2 regions of the Paenibacillus sp. BGI2013 genome follow, and region 1 is predicted to be linked to the other one. Evidence: riboswitches for the same ligand, from Rfam matches in the RefSeq annotation. Region 1 holds a riboswitch; the other holds the start of a gene.

Region 1 (9,979 bases):
AGCTAATCGCTGTTCCTATGCCGCAGGACATCCTCATTCGGAATGCTGGTGTAACCGGGCTACTTTCCCCGAGGGTGTGTTTGACCGCATTCCGCCAGAGCAGCGCCGAAAATCCTGCATATGTCAACGCTGTTTGGACGACTATGCCGATAAACGCCAACCAAAAGAAGAGCCACACAGTTAATAACTGTATGGCTCTTCTTCATTATGCCTCATCAATACTGTTAGCTTGCTACCACTGTTCTTACATTTGGTTATACTGGGCAACAGCCTGTTCAAGCACCGGATGATGCTCATCCATGGACGTATAATGGTGGAGCGCAGCTGTAATCCCCTTCTGGCGGATCATGTTCTGCAGTTCAACTGCTTCCGGATCATCGGAGACATCGAACTTGCAGGCTGCTGCCATACCCATAGCCAGATAAGTCGTATCAGTTCCATCCGCATATGCCTGAAGGGCCGGGCGAACCAGACGATCATTCGGAGACAACTTGCGCAACGGGGAACGACCAACACGAGTAACCTCATCAGTAAGATACGGGTTTACGAATCGTCCCAATATTTTGACAATATACTGCTCATGTTCTTCCGGGTTGAATGCAAAACGCTTCACTAGAACTTTTCCAGTTTCCTGCAAAGCACCGTAGACAATCGATTTCACCTTTTCATCAGCAATAGCCTTCTGAATCGTGTCATACCCGTGCACATTACCTATATATGCTGCAACGCAGTGTCCTGTATTAACAGTGAACAGCTTCCGTTCGATATACGGCTCCAGATCATCGACATATACAATGCCCTCAATCGGTTTGAATGCTGGAGCCATCTGGGAACGATCCACCACCCACTCGTAAAAAGGCTCCACCTGTACATGCAGAGGATCTTCATGATGCTGAATAGGTACAATCCGGTCTACGGCCGAGTCGGGAAAATAAATGTACTGATCTGCAAGGGAACGTACCTTTTCATCGAGTAGAGAATATACATGCTCTTTCAATTGTGTACTTGCTCCAATGGCGTTCTCGCAAGCGATAATGTGAAGCGGGTTTTGTGCCGGACCGGAATTCAGTCTTTTCTCAAGTCCCTTTGCAATACCTGGTGCAATATGTTTCAGCACGCCTACGCCCACCGCGGTTGTAATCAGATCAGCTTCCACCACGTTTTGGGCAACCGTCTCCAGCTGGGTTCCATCGATTGCATTTACACCTGTAACGGTCTCCTGATCCTTGCTCTCGTTGGCCAGTTCCACCGTATACTGCCCCCGTTGCTGGAGAGCCGTTACCAAGGTCTGATTCACGTCGGAGAAAACAACCTCATACCCTGCACGGGAGAGGATCAAGCCGATAAACCCGCGTCCAATGTTACCTGCGCCAAAGTGTAGGGCCTTCATAGCTCCATTTCACTTTCCAGAATAGTTATAACTTCTTCGGCTGTTTTCGCCAGACGCAGAGCCTCCATATTCTCATCCTCAGCACAGATCACCGCGATGCTAGTCAAGATCTCCATATGTTCCCCGCCTTGAGCCGCGATACCAATGACCATATAGGCTTTTTCTTCGCCAAAATCAACACCCTGTGGATACTGAATGACAGAGATACCTGTCGATAAAATGAAAGCTTTGGATTCCTTTGTACCGTGCGGAATAGCCAAGCCGTTCCCTACATAGGTCGAGACAATCTCTTCACGCTCAATCATCTTCTCAATGTAATCAGCGGTAATATGTCCCGCATCCTTCAGAATCTGCCCTGCCATGCGAATCGCTTCGTATTTGTCCTGAGCCGTCGCATTCATGATGACTTTATCTGTTGTTAACATACTCATAATGGTTGACCTCCAATTTCGGTTTTACTGCGATAAAATCCAACAAGTTCCTGGGACAGGTAATGAATGAGTTCATCCCTGATTCCTTTTTCCAGCAATGTAATCATTTCCTCCTGTAATAACAGTGCGCTGATCTCACTGAGAACCTCCAGGCTTTCCTTGGATAATTCTCTGGGACCGAGCATCAAGAGGACATGGGTAACTCCTGCCGGATCATCCGGCGTACAGAGGAGTGGCTCAGTGAGCTGAAACAAGCTAATAGACGGCCTGTAAATTCCCTCACTGCGTGTATGAAACAGCGCAAGTCTTGTACCGGGAATCTTCTGACTCCCCACTGCTTCACGTGCCTCCAACCGTTTTGCGATCTCCCCCGGTTCCTTCAACACACCAGATCCATGGAGTACGTTGCACATCGCATATACGGTTTTATAGAAACCGATATCTTGGTTATCCAACGGATACACCTGAAACTTGCCAATAATTCGGACGATTTCAACTAAAATAGCTTCCATTCCATCCGGGTCCGAGTAACGACTTGTCGTCTGAACCTCGGCTTCACGGGGCTTATTATGCTGTCGTTGTAATGTTGTTGTTCGGATAAAATGACGCAGACGTTCGCTCTCTTCTGCCGTAAGCAGTGGACTCACTTTGTAATACTGATGCTCATCCATCGGCAGATCAACAGTGGATAACACCAGATCATATTGATCTGTAGGCATCCGGGCAGCTTCATACCAGGACACGCTGTCCATGATCCGAATCTCGGGAATCTCCTTGGACAGTCGGCTGGAGAGCATACGTGATGAGCCGATTCCGCTTGTACACACGATGATTGCCCTGATCTCACGTTTCAGTGCACGTAACCTCTCGATGGAAGCGCCAAAATGCATGACCAGGAAACCAATTTCTTCATCCGGAACTTCTGTGCCTGGCCAAGCTTGATGCACGGATTGTTTGACCTCTTCGAAGAGGGAATCATAATCCTTGCGAATCTGCTGCAGTAGCGGATTACGAATTATCTGTTGCCCTTCAATCCGCTCCATTACAGGTTGCATATGACCAAGCAGACCTTCACGAAGCAAACGATCCTCATGAAAGGCGTAATGCGTTCTCGCCTGCATCTGATCAATCAGTGAATGTACCCTGTCCAGTAAAATCAAGTCATCTATTGGCAACAGCCGCGAAGAGTGAATTCGCTGCTCTGTCTCAACTAATAGTCTGTGAAAATAAGCTTGCTCATCTTGGGAGAATGTCAGCCCCAGCTGGGTCGATAACACACCACACAAGCGGGAAGCCATACAAGGTGGAACCTTCATCTCATCCTGCTCTGCGACTTCATCTCCCTTGTTCTCCAGGGGAGGTATACGGCCAATACCAAAGCCTTTACGAATACGTACAACCGCTACGGATAATTGAATCAGCAACTTCATGTATTGGCGTTCCGGGATGTTCTCCAGCCATTCGATGTCTGGTTGCCATAATGCATTTTCGACCGTAAGCACATCACCGTGTCCAATCATATCCAACAATTTTTGGTTTACGATGGAGCCTCCCTGTTCTGGCTGTCTTCCGAATAGGTCCGACTCATCCAAAAATTCGAGAGCAAGTGCAGCTATGGCTGTGCGATGAATCGTCTCACTTCCGTTAATCTTGACGCCATATCCTCGTCTGCGAACCAGCTTTAGTCCCGCCTGACGAATTCGTGACTCCAGATCGTCCAGATCAGTGGTTACGGTGGATACGGTCACTTTCAGATCCGAAGCCAAGGCGAGTAACTTTACAGGCTCCGGTTCATCCAGCAGGATGCAAAGCATGAAGAGCTTACGCTCTTCTGGCGTAAACTCTACATATTCTTTACCCTCTAGTTGCTGGCGCAATACAGCCAGATCATCGGAACTGGCATCGATTCGGATACCGGTTCCTGATTTTTTTTCCAGCCTCATGCCCAAAGGTTCAAGCCATTGTTCAATCATTTGCAGCTCCCGGTGAACCGTTCGGGTACTGACCTTTACTTCAACGGCGATTTCGCCGGCAGTGACTTCATGTGGATGCTCCAGCAGGAACTCCACGATTTCACGTTGTCTTTTGGTAATACTCATATCTCAGCCTCCGGCTCAGGGAAAACAAATGCGTGCAATTACTTCAGACGTTCAACGAGCGCATCGTATTCCGGGCTTTTTAGGAAGTTGTCGATGGATATATGTTCTGCGTTCGGCGCAACGGAGCGGGCACGATCGGTCAATACTTGTTGTGTGATCACCACGTCTGCATCCGGCGGGATATCACTGATAGCCGTATTTGTCACCGTAACGTCAATCCCCTCTGCCTTCATCTTCTTGCGTAGAATGGAAGCACCCATGGCACTTGACCCCATGCCTGCATCACAGGAGAAGACAATTTTCTTCACGTCTGTTTTGACGGTAGAAGAAGCCATATCTGCGGCTCTGTCTGCTTCACGTTGATTAGCCGTAATACCAGCGTTTGGCAGGGTTCCTTGACTCTTCATGTCTTTCATCCGACTGGATGCGGACTCCAGATCTTCGTCCTTTTGTTTACCCGTTTTCAGCAACACTGCTGCAACCAGGAAAGAAACGACGGCTGCTACAAGCACCCCTGCGAACATCGGCAGGTATCCACCTTTTGGTGTTAAGAAGAAATACGCGATAATACTACCCGGTGATGGTGCTGAAACAAGTCCTGCTCCGGTGAGCATGAATGTTAATGTACCTGCGACGCCACCCGCAATTGCGGCAAGAATCAGAATCGGTCTCATCAGAATGTAAGGGAAGTAGATCTCATGAATTCCCCCGAAGAAATGAATGATTACGGCACCCGGTGCAGAAGATTTGGCCATTCCGCGTCCGAAGAAACAGTAAGCAAGTAAGATACCAAGTCCCGGACCCGGGTTTGATTCAAGCATGTATAATACGGATTTTCCTAATTCTCTCGCTTGATCTGTTGCAATTGGTGTAAGAATCCCGTGGTTGATTGCATTGTTCAGGAACAATACTTTACCTGGTTCAATGATTAGGTTGACCAGCGGCAGCAAACCAAGATTCATTAAGCCCTGTACACCGGCAGATAATACTTTGCTAATCGCTTCTACAGCAGGCCCGATGCCCAGTAGCGCAAAAATCCCCAATATCCCACCAATAATACCGGCTGAGAAGTTGTTAACAAGCATTTCAAATCCGGCTTTAACTTTACCTTCAATGGATTTATCAAACTTTTTAATGATCCATGCTGCCAGTGGTCCGGCAATCATGGCACCGAGGAACATCGGAATATCACTACCCACGATGACCCCGATGGTCATAATGGCACCCACGACACCACCACGCTGACCATGCACCATCGTACCCCCGGTGTAACCAATTAACAGTGGCAGCAAATATTTGATCATCGGATCGACTAGCTGCGCAAGCGTCTCGTTAGGGAACCAGCCTGTTGGAATGAACAGAGCTGTAATTAATCCCCAGGCGATGAACGCTCCCATATTCGGCATGACCATACCACTCAGGAATCGGCCAAAACGCTGAACACCTACCCGTAGCCCACCTTTGGAATTGGACGATTGGTCCAAATTACTCATTGTATTATCCTCCTTGGATCAAGTGATTATGATTTATGAAAGGGGTATCATTTCTCCCCTGCTGTAATCCTAAGCGAGAATGCTCTCCTGTTCAATGAAATGAAAGCGTACTTTCGTCATGAACAATGATGACAACATTAGGTTATGTAATCGTTTTACTTGATGCATAATGGCTGAACCCATTGGTACACAAGGATTTTCTTGCCTATGACTTTTGTCATTTCCAGAATCATTTTCTAAACTATAGCTTGGTCCAATCAGGTGATTTACATCCACAATCTGCTTCATTCCACATTCAAAACCATTCTTGGAAAGCACAAAAAACCTGTGCAAGCATCCGGCTCACACAGGTCGAAACAATATGAAGCTCATATCATTTAATTATAAAATATATGTTAATAAGTACAAGTTCGTTGATACTATTCTTCCGTATGTTTCCGATACGCGTCTGCATTCATCAATGTAGACAATGCTGCTGTCAGATCTCCCTCAACACGGATCTCAATCATCCAGCCTTCCTCGTAAGGAGAGCTGTTCACAAGTTCAGGGGAGTCCTGCAACGAATCATTCACCGCAATGATTGAACCAGTGACGGGAGAGAACAAGTCCGACACCGTTTTGACCGATTCGATCGTTCCAATGCTGTCCTCTGCTTTTACATTGGTTTCAAGGTCAGGCAATTCCACAAACACAATGTCACCCAGCTGATGCTGCGCGAACTCGGTAATGCCAATACGTACAGTATCCTCCCCTACGGTTTGCACCCATTCGTGCTCTTCACTGTACAGGAAATCACTTTTTAATTCGCTCATCGATATCCGCCTCGCTTTTCATTAAATGAGTGCATGCGTTCTTTGACCTTAACCTTTTTCCCAGAACATAGCGTATGACATTTTTGAATCAAATGTCAAGATACCTCACAATTTATTTGCTGAATACCTCTAAATTCTGTAACCGGATTACACTCTTTCTTCATATACTGGTGAATATTAGAATAGTAAGCGTAGTCTTTTTAAATACACGAACAATAAGTTAAAAACTAAATTAAATATTCGGTTTTAAATCATTATCTATGATATCGTTCTTGACATCAGTAGTGGATTCACGTTTTAATGAGAGGAGTAAATGTGTTTATTGGACTATGTTATACCCGCGGATGAATGTAAAGGGAGAGATTACCCGTGACACCCGATTCGGGATGTACATGAGGTAACGCCGAAGGAGTAAACCACCGATAAGCGGGGGTGAATCTCTCAGGCAAAAGGACTTTTACGGGACGCAACTCTGGAGAGCATCTATTCGCCCTGTGCGGGCGTTATGATCACCCAAGGGGAAACCTGCTGCGCAACGCAGCGGGGTAACTCTCAGGTACAAGGGACAGAGCCTTAGAATACAGCGTGCTACTTGGCATGCCGATTCTTTGGCCTGTCCTTTTCCTTTTTCCCAAAAAACGAAAAACAGGATGTAGAATGGCGCTGCCATAGCTGCCTTACCATACTTATGTGATGAAAATATCTAGCTGAAAATTTAAAAATACCCTGGTTCATTGATCCACGATTGTATATCCGGCCGGCTGACGGCCCATGACGAGGTGATTTGATGTCTGATTTGCTTAGAACACCACTCTTCCCACTATATCAGCAATATGAAGGCGTACGGTGCATTGATTTTGGAGGCTGGGAGCTTCCCGTACAATTTAGCGGAATCCAGAAAGAACATGAAGCGGTACGCGAGCGTGCTGGACTGTTTGATGTATCCCATATGGGCGAATTCACTGTACAGGGTGAGCAGGCTGAAGTTTTTTTGCAACAAATGATGACTAATGATGTGACCACGCTGGTTCCCGGTCAAGCCCAGTACACCCTGATGTGTTATCCAGATGGCGGTGTGGTGGATGATCTGCTCGTGTATAAGCTGGAAGATCAGCATTATATGCTTGTGGTTAACGCCTCCAACATCGACAAGGATTGGGCGTGGCTGCAAGAGCACTTGATCCCCGGCGTAAGCATGACCAATGATTCGGAGCAGACGGCGCTACTCGCCTTGCAAGGTCCACTGGCTGTAGACATTATCGGGAAAGTTACAGATACGGATGTAAGCTCGATTGAACCGTTTCGTTTTGTGCAGGATGCTGAAGTATGTGGAGTAAAATTACTGTTGTCCCGTACCGGTTATACCGGTGAAGATGGCTTTGAGCTATATGTTCCTGCAGATCAGGCCGCTGTGGTCTGGAATGGGTTAATGCAAGCCGGTGAAGGTCACGGACTTGTACCGACAGGCCTCGGTGCTCGGGATACACTGCGCTTTGAAGCAAAGCTCCCTCTGTATGGACAGGAATTGTCGGCAACTATCTCTCCGCTTGAGGCTGGTGTTGGCATGTTTGTGAAGCTGAATGCCGGACCTTTTATCGGACACGAAGCCTTGTTACAGCAAAAAACTGACGGGCCCGCCCGCAAACTGGTCGGCATCGAAGTGTTGGAGCGCGGTATTCCCCGCCCCCACTATCCGATTTACGCCGAAGGCGTACAGATTGGTGAAGTGACAACAGGCACGCAATCACCTACATTGAAGCGTAATCTGGGGCTTGCCCTCATCGACAGCAAATACGCTGCGCTGGGAACCCCGCTTGAGATTGAGATCCGCGGCAAGAAACTAAAAGCCGAGGTCGTGAAGACCCCTTTTCATAAACGGACACGTACGTCGAAGACACCTACTCAAGGAGCTGATCAAGCATGAGCAAGCACCGTTACATTCCCATGACTGAACAAGATCAGAGCGCCATGCTCGCAACCATCGGTGTGGATACGCTGGAGGATCTGTTTCAGGACATTCCAAAAGAGATTCGTTATCAGGGCGAGCTGCCCGTATCCTCCAAACTTGATGAATATGCGCTGACACGTCACATGTCCAAACAAGCCGGCGCCAACGCCAATTTCGAAACACACGCCAGCTTCCTCGGCGCTGGCATATATGATCATCATGTTCCTTCCGTCATCAATCATGTCATTTCCCGTTCCGAGTTTTACACTGCCTACACACCTTATCAGCCTGAGATCAGCCAAGGTGAACTACAGGCCATTTTCGAATTTCAATCCTACATCTGTGAATTAACCGGTATGGCTGTAGCGAATGCCAGTATGTATGATGGCGCAACTGCCTTTGCCGAAGCAGGAAACCTGGCCGCAGCGGCAACTCGTCGCAAACAGCTCATCGTATCCCGTACCGTTCATCCGGAAGCCCGTCAGGTATTGCAGGCGTATGCGCACGGACTCCGTCTGGAGATTGTCGAGATTGGTTATAAAGATGGCGTCACTGATTGGGATGCCCTGCAAGCCGCCATATCGGACGATACCGCTGCTGTCATGATCCAGAGTCCGAACTTCTTTGGTGCTGTGGAAAATGTGAAGCAGGCTGCCGACCTCGTGCATGCGCACAAGGGCCTGCTCGTTGTAAGTGCAAACCCGCTATCGCTGGGTCTGCTGGAAGCCCCAGGCAAGCTGGGTGCCGACATCGTTGTAGGTGATGCGCAGCCCCTCGGCATCGCCGCTTCACTCGGCGGCCCAACATGCGGATATTTCGCCGTATCCCAGCCTCATATGCGCCGAATTCCTGGCCGAATTGTAGGCCAAACAACGGATCGCAACGGCAAGCGTGGTTTTGTACTGACACTGCAAGCACGTGAACAGCACATCCGCCGCGAAAAGGCGACATCCAATATCTGTTCCAACCAGGCTTTGCTTGCACTCAGCGCATCTGTGTATATGTCCATCATGGGTAAACAGGGCATGATCGATGTCGCGGATCTGAATTTGCAAAAGAGTCATTACACCCTCAATACATTAACTGCGATTCCTGGAGTTAGCCTTACTTTTAATGCACCAACATTTAATGAGTTTGTTATTAAGCTTCCTGAAGGAACCGACGTGGATGCCCTTCAGTTGAAATTGCTGGATGCGGGCTTTATTGGTGGTTACGAACTCGGACGTGATTACCCGGAGCTTGCCGGACATATGCTGATTGCTGTTACCGAACGACGCAGTAAGGAAGAGATTGACGAATTCGCACGAGCATTGGAGGGATCGCTGTGACTCAGGAAACGACAACGACGACAACGACAACATCGGTACAAGGACAATCGGAAACAGGTACCTCTGTCTCCACTTCGGCTCAATCTGTGACAGAAAAATTCAACGCACAGACCTTATCCCCTGCACCGGAGCAAGCATTGATCTTTGAACTCAGCAGCCCGGGACGTGTCGCTTATTCCTTGCCAGAATGTGACGTTCCTCGTCAGGCTGCGGATACGTTGATTCCCCGGGAAATGCTCCGTTCGGAAGCAGCGGCACTGCCGGAAGTGTTCGAGGTAGATGTTATTCGACACTATACTGCGCTATCCCGTCGCAACTTCGGTGTAGATAACGGATTCTACCCACTGGGCTCTTGTACAATGAAATATAATCCGAAGATCAATGAGGATGTTGCCCGTTATAACGGTTTTGCCAAAATCCATCCGTACCAGCATGAATCCAGCATTCAAGGTGCTCTTGAACTGTTATATACGTTGCA
Region 2 (9,979 bases), on a different contig from region 1:
TGGGACAGGAGAAACTTCATGGACAGGACGTCATTCATATTGAATTGACACCAAAAGAAGAAGGCGCATTCTCCATATCTTCAGAGTATTGGGTAGATCCCAAAACGTGGATGATTGTCAAAGTAAACAGCGCGTATGGGGATGGAAAATCAGAAATGGTCTATGATCCGATTCAGTATGACCCTGAATTCACAAAGGATACTTTCGTAATTGACATCCCTAAGGAGGTCGATGTGAAGGACTTGAACGATATGATGCAGAATTCCGAAGTGACCCTAGAGGAAGCGGAAAAAGCGTTGGAACAGCCGTTCCTACAGGACATGAGTGGAGAATTCGAACTATCACGGATCGAAATGTCTACATCACGCGGTGAGCTGAGCAGAGATGAAGTAACCTTGTATTATGTAAGTAACGACAAGGTAGAAGTCAGCCTGACGGTATTCAAGATGCCGGAAGAAAATGTGGACGATACACTAATACCGGATGAAGCCGAGATTAAGGTTCGTAACACCGAGGGTTCATATATGAAGAGCATTCGGAACATATCATGGAGTGAGAATGGCTTGCGGTACTCCATCATGGGTGAAAACGAAGGATGGACAAAGGCAAAGCTGCAAGCTTGGGCGGAAGAACTGACCCTTTCCAATCCGTCTAGATGAGCTAAAGAATAACAATAAGGTTGCCGCAGAAACGAGCGGCAGCTTTTTTTGTATATTCTCCTTTTGGTGTGGTGGATATCTATTCGATCTCCTTTCAGTCCATTCCAAAAAGGCAAGAGGCAACTTCACGTTTACAGTTCAATATGCATATTCATAGAAGACAATCTTGATTTGGTGATGGAGGCAGGAGAAAGGGGCATCGCAGGATGGCTGTTTTATCAACAGGGCCAATAGAAAATAATATAGTGGTGGGAAGCGGCGAGCGTCCTACACAGAGAATTACAGTGAAATTAGACAATTGGAGTCTCACTAGTTTCTCTACCGTTCTGGTTCAAGGATATTATTTGAATGGTGTTCGCACACTATACGTTGAGGAATTGTTTAATGTTTTGCCTAACCAGGTTATAACAAATGACTATTATGCAGATTTGGATGCATTTGAGTTTATATTTATCACAGGTGATGATACGGAGGATGAAGTTCAGATTTCGGTATGGGGGAAAAACGAGAACGGTCAACTGGTAACGGCACATCGTTTGGTGTCTGAGGAATTGTTAGGAGCGAACCCCGGTCTAGTCGGGGTAACGGGTGCGACTGGAGCTACAGGGACAGCAGGGGTTGCGGGAACAACTGGTCCTACAGGGGCTACAGGTGTTACAGGACTGACAGGAGTTACTGGTCCTCCTGGAGGAACTACGGGATCGACGGGAGAGACCGGAGAGACCGGTGTCACTGGGACCACGGGGGAGACAGGATCTACCGGAGTGACAGGAGTCACGGGCGCTACTGGAAGTACGGGGACCACAGGAGAGACAGGGCTTACCGGAGTGACGGGTGTTACTGGGAGTACAGGAATAACAGGAACGACTGGAGTCACCGGGAGCACAGGGGAGACAGGGTCTACTGGAGCCACAGGTGTCACCGGTAGTACGGGAATAACAGGAACGACTGGGGTCATTGGGGCTACAGGTGCGACAGGCGTAACGGGGGCGACCGGAGTTACTGGAGATACGGGAGCGACAGGACTGACGGGGACGACCGGAGTCACTGGTGTTACAGGCGCAACAGGCGTAACGGGGACGACCGGAGTTACTGGTGTTACAGGCGCAACAGGCGTAACGGGGACGACCGGAGTTACTGGTGTTACAGGCGCAACAGGCGTAACGGGGACGACCGGAGTTACTGGTGTTACAGGTGCGACAGGCGTAACGGGGACGACCGGAGTTACTGGGGCTACAGGTGCAACAGGCGTAACAGGGGCGACTGGAGATACTGGTGTTACAGGTGCAACCGGATTGACGGGAGCAACAGGAGTCACTGGAGATACAGGCGCAACGGGAGCAACGGGAACGACCGGAGTCACAGGGGTTACAGGTGCGACAGGCGTAACCGGAACAACCGGGACGTCCGGAGTAACGGGAGCAACGGGAACGACCGGAGTCACAGGGGTTACAGGTGCAACAGGCGTAACCGGAACAACCGGGACGTCCGGAGTAACGGGAGCAACGGGAGCGACCGGAGTCACTGGGGTTACAGGTGCAACAGGCGTGACGGGAACAACCGGGACGTCCGGAGTAACGGGAGCAACGGGAACGACCGGAGTCACAGGGGTTACAGGTGCGACAGGCGTAACCGGAACAACCGGGACAGCCGGAGTAACGGGAGCAACGGGAACGACCGGAGTCACTGGGGCTACAGGTGCGACAGGCGTAACCGGAACAACCGGGACGGCTGGTGTAACGGGAGCAACGGGAACGACCGGAGTCACTGGGGCTACAGGTGCGACAGGCGTAACCGGAACAACCGGGACGGCTGGTGTAACGGGAGCAACGGGAGCGACCGGAGTCACTGGGGCTACAGGTGCGACAGGCGTAACCGGAACAACCGGGACAGCCGGAGTAACGGGAGCAACGGGAGCGACCGGAGCCACAGGCGCAACAGGAGCTACTGGATCGACAGCAGCTTCTGCCCCTGCGGATTCTTCCTTGTTTGCTGATAGCCAGACCACGGCGTTGGGTCTTTCATTAGTAGCTGAAACGACGATTCAGACACTTAATGTACCTGTAGTGGCAGGTCAACGCGTGAAAATCGATAATAGTACACAAGTAGCAATAGTTGTAGGGTCTAACTGGAGTATTGCGTATAACATTAATCTGAGACGTAACGGAGTTTTAATTAATCAATTGCAACTCTCACGAACCGGTAATGCTTCGGGAACGTTGAGGTTTCTTTCCTCCAACACTTACGTGGATACATCCCCGACTACAACGACTAATGCATACACGATAAGTATCCAATTTACGACAACTAGCAACGTCACGAGTGCCTCAGCGGAAGTGAGAAATCTGAATGCTATTCGTTTCAGTTAAAATAGACATCGAACTTATGATAATTACACGTTACTTTTGTTGACATATATGATATTGTACATTACTCTATGGGTATACTTGATCAAAAATTTAGAAATATACCAATTCGAATCGAATTAAGATAATACAGCGGATGATAACGAGCGGGAGAGACCTGGGTTAGCCGAGTCAAATGGCTAGTGTTCAGGCACCGAAGGAGCAAGCTGCTGCGCACCCGGCGCAGTGGTTAATCTCTCAGGTAAATGTACCATCGTTGGACGCAACTCTGGAGAGTGCGCGAACTGCGCCACCCAAGGGGTATATGATCAGTCAGCCCGGTGAACTTGTCTGTAATCGCAGGCAGTGCACCCTTGTCGTGAGACACTGCTGATCATGAAACTCTCAGGTATCGAGGACAGAGAGAGGGCCTAAGGCCTTCTTCTGTCCTTTTTTGATGTCATCATACCTAAATAAGGGACATTGTGGATGAAACTCCTGGATCGAAATGACGAATACATTTTACAAATATGAATCATGATTAATAATGGAGGGTTACAAGGTGCGATTTAAAGATGTTTTCTCAATTATTGGTCCGTCGATGACGGGGCCTTCAAGTTCACATACAGCTGGAGCGGCAAGGTTAGGGAGAATTGCTCGACAGTGGCTAGGATGTACGCCAGATCGTGCCCGGCTGACGCTGTACGGTTCATTTGCAGATACGTATCAGGGGCACGGAACAGATCTGGCACTGATCGGCGGTCTGCTGGATTATGTCACAGACGATCCGCGTATCCCGGATGCAGAGCAATACGCAGAGGAAGCGGGCATGGAGGTTGAGTTTTATACAAGTGGCCTACCTGCTCCTCATCCTAATACGGTCAAAATTGAGTTGTGGCATGGAGAACGTGCCTGCTCCTTAATCGGTGCATCCATTGGTGGTGGAAGCGTATCCGTGCATTCGATGAATGATTTTCGTGTTCAGATTAGTGGTGAGTTTCCAACACTCGTTCTGCGGCATGCGGATAAAGCGGGCGTACTCGCGTCAGTGACGTCCACGATCAGTTCATCCGGGGTTAACATCGGGTATATGCAGGTGGACCGGAAAGCCCGTGATGGCGAAGCGCTTACCGCGATGGAAATGGATGGTGTGCCTAATCCTGATATGCTCAAGCGTCTAAGGGAGCTGGACCATGTATTGGACATTCGTGTTATCGATTTGAAGAGAGGAGTTGATTCGGATGCGGTTTAAACATTTGCACGAACTGAATACGATCTGTACAGCGGAATCCAAAACCATTGCTCAGCTGATGATCGAGGAGCAAGTTCAGGAGACCAATACACCGGAAGCGGATGTTGTGAAGCAGATGTCTGAATATTATCAGGTGATGAAGGAAGCGGTACGCAAAGGGTTAACGGAAGATACGACATCACGCAGTGGATTAACAGGTGGAGACGGCAAAAAAATGGCCGAGTACATTCGCAAGGGTGAGACTTGCTCAGGAGATGCTTCCGCACTTGCCATGGCGTATGCCCTGTGTGTATCTGAAGTGAATGCCTCCATGGGTCGGATCGTGGCTACACCAACAGCCGGTTCCTGCGGCATCATCCCGGGTGTGTTTATCAGTTCACAGGAGCGATTTGGCTGGACGGACGAACATTTGGTGAACGGGTTGTTCTGTGCGGGAGCAATTGGTTATGTTATCGCCAATAATTCATTTATCTCCGGGGCCGAAGGTGGCTGTCAGGCGGAAGTGGGTTCCGCTATCGGCATGGCTGCGGGTGCCATGGTTGAACTGCGTGGAGGTACACCGGAACAGGTTGTTCATGCCGTTGGTTTGGCGTTAAAAAATACACTGGGCCTTATCTGCGATCCGGTCGCAGGCCTTGTTGAAATCCCGTGCATCGTCCGTAATGGACTGGGTGCAGTTACGGCGCTGGCTGCGGCTGACATGGCCCTGGCCGGAGTGCGTAGTGCCATTCCGTCAGACGAAGTCATCGATGTCATGCTGGAAGTAGGCAGTGCAATGCCGAGCCGCCATCGGGAGACAGCCCAAGGTGGACTGGCCCAGACACCAACCGGCCGCAAAATGATGCAGAAGTTGGCTAAACCAAAGGCAAAGCGTGCCGAGCCTGAGCCGGAGTCCCCTGCTGAAAATGACGTAGAAACTAAGGCATAAATCGGATTGATATGAATTAAATCTAACGCTAACTTGTGGAGCCTGCCTTTAGCCTTGATTATTAAAGGTGAAGAAGAGTCCTTACATGATATGAAAAGCCGGTACAAATCTTCCTGGTGAAGAGATGTATCGGCTTTTTTTGTCTTTTTCCAACGAAGAAAAACAAAAACATTGACGATCTATATATCGGTTAGATATATTAATTGTTGTCATATATCAATACGATATATATAGGAGCGAAACAAAATTAAAGGAGATGGATAGAATGAAAGGTATTTTCCAGACGAGTCTGCTGTTTTTGAAAAACGGAGCCACCATTGTAGGTTTAATTACGGCTGTGCTGTTTCAGGTTTTTTTTAACATCATCTGGCTTAGCGGATACGACCAGGTTAACGAAAGAATGACTCAATTGGCTGTCACCATCGTGAATGAAGATGGGGTAGCGGCTGAACCGGTGGCCGAGTCTCTGGCAGCGGGCCTGAATTTCGAGGTCAAAACATCTGAATCGATGCAAGAAGCGAGACAGATGTTAACGGACCGGGATGTGTACATGATTATTGAGATTCCATCAGGTTTCATGCAGCAGGCAGAAGACTTGTCAAAACCGATGACAGTGAAGTATGTGATGAACGAATCAAACGTGGCTACCGTGAAAAGTGTGATGCAGAACGTAGCCGCACAAGTTACAGCGACATTGAACCGTGAAGTACAACAGGAGGTTATTCACGGAGTGCTGAATCAATCCGGTATGACTGCTGATCAGTCCGATGCGCTTGCGGTAGGGTTATCTTCACGCGTGGAGGCAGAGGTGGAGCGACTGAATCCTGTTGATAATTTTGCTTTCTCGATGGTACCGATGTTGATTGTAACGGCTACGTTTACCGGAGCGATGTTGCTAAGCATGAATCTGCAAAAGGTTTCTGGTGAACTGAGTGGCAGGGCAGGGAAATGGGAGCGCTTCTGGGCACGTAACATTATTAATCTGGGTGCGGCATTTATCGTCTCACTCGTTGGATCGGGGATGATGCACATTATGGGGGTATCGTCAGCAGCCAGTTGGTTCATGTTATGGCTGTTCCAGTTGCTGGTCACCATATCTTTTATACTCATGGCTCAGTTGAGCTTGTTGTTGCTTGGCAATGCTGGGGCTTGGTTAAACAGTGCGTTGTTGCCTCTGCTGATGCTGTCCTCGGGATCAACGATTCCGCGAGATGTAATGCCTGACTTCTACCAAGTGATCGGTCATTATCTGCCAGCGACTTATGCCGTAGAAGGGATGATGAACCTTGTGCTCGGAGGAAACGGAATTGGCCGGGATGCGATGTTGCTCGCCGTAATCGGTGGTGTAACACTGACTCTGGGTGCGCTTTGCATCTGGATCAGACGCTCCGGCCCGGTACGTTCTGAAGCTCGTAGGGAGGACCAGCCTGCTGCTGTGCCTGTTGCTCTGAAAGCAACCGTTTCGTCATCTGATCATTGAACAAGGGGTACTGATTGTGATACGTTAAGGGGAATGGAAAGGAGCGGTACACCGATGAACACGCAGCATGTCATCCTCGGAATACTGCACAATCAGCCAAGTTCCGGATACGAGATCAAGCAGTACTTTGAACAATATTTTTCATTTTTCTTTGATGCCAGTTTCGGCACCATATATCCTACACTTGCGAAGATGGAAAAGTCAGGATTGCTGACTAAGGAATCGGTGAAGCAGGAAGGGAAACCTGATAAGAACGTGTATTCATTGACCCCTGAAGGAGCAACGCAATTTCACGCCTATTTAATGAGTCCTTTGGAAGCTGAGGTATTTCGTTCTGATTTTCTGATGCGGTTGTATTTCGGAGAGTTGGCGGATGAAGATACCGTAACGGGTTGGATATCCAGCCAGTTGAAGCGAAAGGAAATGTTATACGCTGAACTTCAGCGCCAGATGGAGGAATTCGGCGAACGTATTTCGCCTGCACAGCGTCTGTGTCTGCAAGTGGGGCTTGTACAATATGAGGCCACCATCCAGTTGCTCAAGGAACAGCTGGTTCGGCCAGAGTAATCCATGGCCATAATGAATAACGTCAAAATCAAATAGGTGCTCCACAGATCAGGAACAGATCTGGGAGCGCCTATTTCGTTTGATATGCCGATGAACTGAACAGACTCCAGTCTTGCATATGAGCAAGTATAGCTTGGTGTTTATATGAGACTAGTACTCAGTACGGCATATCCATACGCGGGCAGTTCAATGGCGAGTATGCCATCTTCCTTGGCAGTACGATGGTTTCCGCCGAATAACTCGGTCCATTCCTCGTCACCAGCCTCCAGCTCGACAATAGCCGTCTCTTCTGATCGATTGAACAGAACCAGAATGCGTTCCTCCTCATTTTGTCGCTCAAATACCAGTTGGCTGCCATCGGGACGAGCCTGCAGGAAACGAACGGTGCCTTCTGCACGCAGGGCAGGATGAGCATGACGTAGGGAGATCAGTTTCTGATAAAAGTTAAACAGCTCTCGGTCCTGCTTTGCTTCATCCCATTCCATGCATTTACGGCAGCCCGGATCATGTTCGCCGTCCATGCCAATCTCGTCTCCGTAATAGATACACGGAGCACCCATATAACTGAACTGGAATAACGCAGCCAGCTTCATCTTGCGCTGGTCACCTTCACACAGCGTGAGCAGCCGCGGGGTATCGTGGCTGTCCAGCAAGTTAAACGCCACTTCGCTGGCCTGAAGCGGATAACGGGATAACTGTCGCCCGATGGAGTTTGCGAACTGTTCGGCGTGCATCGTATTTTTCACAAAGAAAGCATTCACGGCATCGGTAAACGGATAGTTCATGGACGCATCGAACTGGTCACCTTGCAGCCAGGAGGAAGACTCGTTCCATACTTCGCCCAGAATATAGGCCTCCGGATTAGCCGCTTTGACTACACGGCGGAAATCACGCCAGAATGCATCGTCCACTTCGTCTGCCACATCCAGCCGCCATCCGTCCGCACCCACTTCCTTGATCCAGTACTCGGCAACCTCCAGCAGATAGGCCTTAACCTCAGCATTCTCCGTATTCAGCTTTGGCATATGCGCTTCGAATCCGAATGTCTCATACGTTGGAATGCCGTCCTTCACGTCCAGCGGGTATTCATGTACATGGAACCAGTCCTTGTATTTGGATTGTTCTCCGTTCTTCTGCACATCAACAAACGGAGCAAATGTCTTCCCGGAATGGTTGAACACGGCATCCAGCAGTACGCGAATTCCACGTGCGTGGCACAGCTCGACCAGTCGTTTCACGGTATCTGCGTCACCAAAGTGCCGGTCTACCTGCAGGTAGTCTTCGGTATCGTATTTGTGATTGGTGGTGGCTTCAAAGATGGGTGTGAAGTAGATCGCATTAATGCCAAGATCGCTGATGTAATCCAGATGGTCAATCACGCCCTGAAGGTCACCGCCGAAGAAATTGAAAGGTGTCGGCTCACCACCCCACGGCTCTACCTTTTCCGGACTAATATTTGGGTTGCCGTTGGCGAATCGTTCAGGGAAAATCTGATAAAACACCGCGTCCTTAACCCATGCAGGGGGTGTGAATACAGCTCCGGCATGAATATAAGGGAACTGGAACATACGACCCGGATCGTCCGGTTCTTTTTCCTGGAAGTCCGTTTCGGTCATCCAGATCTGTTCGTCTCCGTTTTTGAGCAGAAAAGAGTATTTCAGTCGGTGGTAGGGAGGTTTCACCTCACCCTCGAAGTAATCGAACATGGAGTCAGAGGTGAACTTTGTTAAGGGAACCAGCGCTTTGGTTGCATCCCACGCATATTTATCCCCGGTCAGGGCATGTACCTCGGTCAGATCATTCTTTTTGGCACGCAGGCGCAGATGGATTGTATCTTGGTCATAGGCATAGGCCCAGTTTCGTTTCGGTTGATGATAAATAGCTTCCAGCAACATAATGATTTCCTCCCGTCAGGTGTAGCACTGATATGTACTTGGTAGACTTGATTAATATGACATTCCCCACGTTAATGGATAAGCTATAATTAGCATGTATGGTAACGTAAAGGACTTCAACATTTGCTCAACAAGACATGAATCCATATGATATAGACAGCTTTTATCATGATGATGCTCAGATATATCATTAACCCATTGGGGGCAGAAAGGAAACGAATATTCGGATGAAAACCAAACTGTTATATATTGAAGATGATACGGAAATTGCGACTTGGGTCAGAGCCGATCTGGAGGAGCGCGGTTATGAGGTGGTATGGCTCGGCAGTGGTGAAGGTGCAGCGGAGGCTGCTGTCGGTTGTTCACTCATTATTCTTGATGTCATGCTGCCTGGGCTGGATGGATTTACGGTGGGCCAGCGACTGAAAAAAGAACATCCCGCCGTGCCCATTGTCATGCTCTCGGCCAGAACGTCCATTGACGATAAGTTGCACGGTCTTGATTTTGCCGATGACTATGTGACCAAACCATTTCACCCCGATGAACTGGCTGCCCGGATTGAAGTACAACTGCGTAAGGCAGGAACAGCGGTCTCATCGGATACAGCCCTGAAGCTGGATCATCTCTCCATCTATGAGAAGGACAACCGGATCGTCAATGAGGAGACGGGAGATGAGATTATTTTATCGGGAAAACAGTTCCACATCTTCGCCTACCTGCTACGACATATGGGCATGATTCGAACCAAAGAGCAGATCTATGAAGCCGTCTGGAACGAGCCCTATCTGGATGGGGACAAAACTTTAATGGTACATATTCGACATCTACGCGAAAAGCTGGAGCTTGATCCGGC

Evidence for each region. Region 1 has a riboswitch for glycine ahead of gcvT (glycine cleavage system aminomethyltransferase GcvT). Riboswitches for the same ligand answer to the same signal wherever they lie in the genome.
Region 2: linked by a shared signal. The riboswitch ahead of sdaAB (L-serine ammonia-lyase, iron-sulfur-dependent subunit beta) and the one ahead of gcvT (glycine cleavage system aminomethyltransferase GcvT) in region 1 are both predicted to bind glycine.

The regions. Positions count from the first base shown of each region.
Region 1 covers NZ_PJFA01000009.1:184,402-194,380, forward strand. Annotated here, with positions in the region: gene CXK86_RS21520 (cysteine-rich CWC family protein) at 1-184, shown strand, start outside; gene CXK86_RS21525 (mannitol-1-phosphate 5-dehydrogenase) at 245-1,390, opposite strand; gene CXK86_RS21530 (PTS mannitol transporter subunit IIA) at 1,387-1,821, opposite strand; gene CXK86_RS21535 (BglG family transcription antiterminator) at 1,818-3,920, opposite strand; gene CXK86_RS21540 (PTS mannitol transporter subunit IIBC) at 3,959-5,413, opposite strand; gene gcvH (glycine cleavage system protein GcvH) at 5,833-6,225, opposite strand; glycine riboswitch at 6,570-6,692, shown strand; glycine riboswitch at 6,696-6,796, shown strand; gene gcvT (glycine cleavage system aminomethyltransferase GcvT) at 7,013-8,149, shown strand; gene gcvPA (aminomethyl-transferring glycine dehydrogenase subunit GcvPA) at 8,146-9,501, shown strand; gene gcvPB (aminomethyl-transferring glycine dehydrogenase subunit GcvPB) at 9,588-9,979, shown strand, end outside.
Region 2 covers NZ_PJFA01000016.1:33,920-43,898, forward strand. Annotated here, with positions in the region: gene CXK86_RS27425 (LolA family protein) at 1-659, shown strand, start outside; gene CXK86_RS32800 (collagen-like triple helix repeat-containing protein) at 866-3,028, shown strand; glycine riboswitch at 3,163-3,287, shown strand; glycine riboswitch at 3,292-3,428, shown strand; gene sdaAB (L-serine ammonia-lyase, iron-sulfur-dependent subunit beta) at 3,567-4,256, shown strand; gene sdaAA (L-serine ammonia-lyase, iron-sulfur-dependent, subunit alpha) at 4,246-5,184, shown strand; gene CXK86_RS27445 (YhgE/Pip domain-containing protein) at 5,450-6,664, shown strand; gene CXK86_RS27450 (helix-turn-helix transcriptional regulator) at 6,719-7,231, shown strand; gene CXK86_RS27455 (alpha-glycosidase) at 7,372-9,126, opposite strand; gene CXK86_RS27460 (response regulator transcription factor) at 9,354-9,979, shown strand, end outside.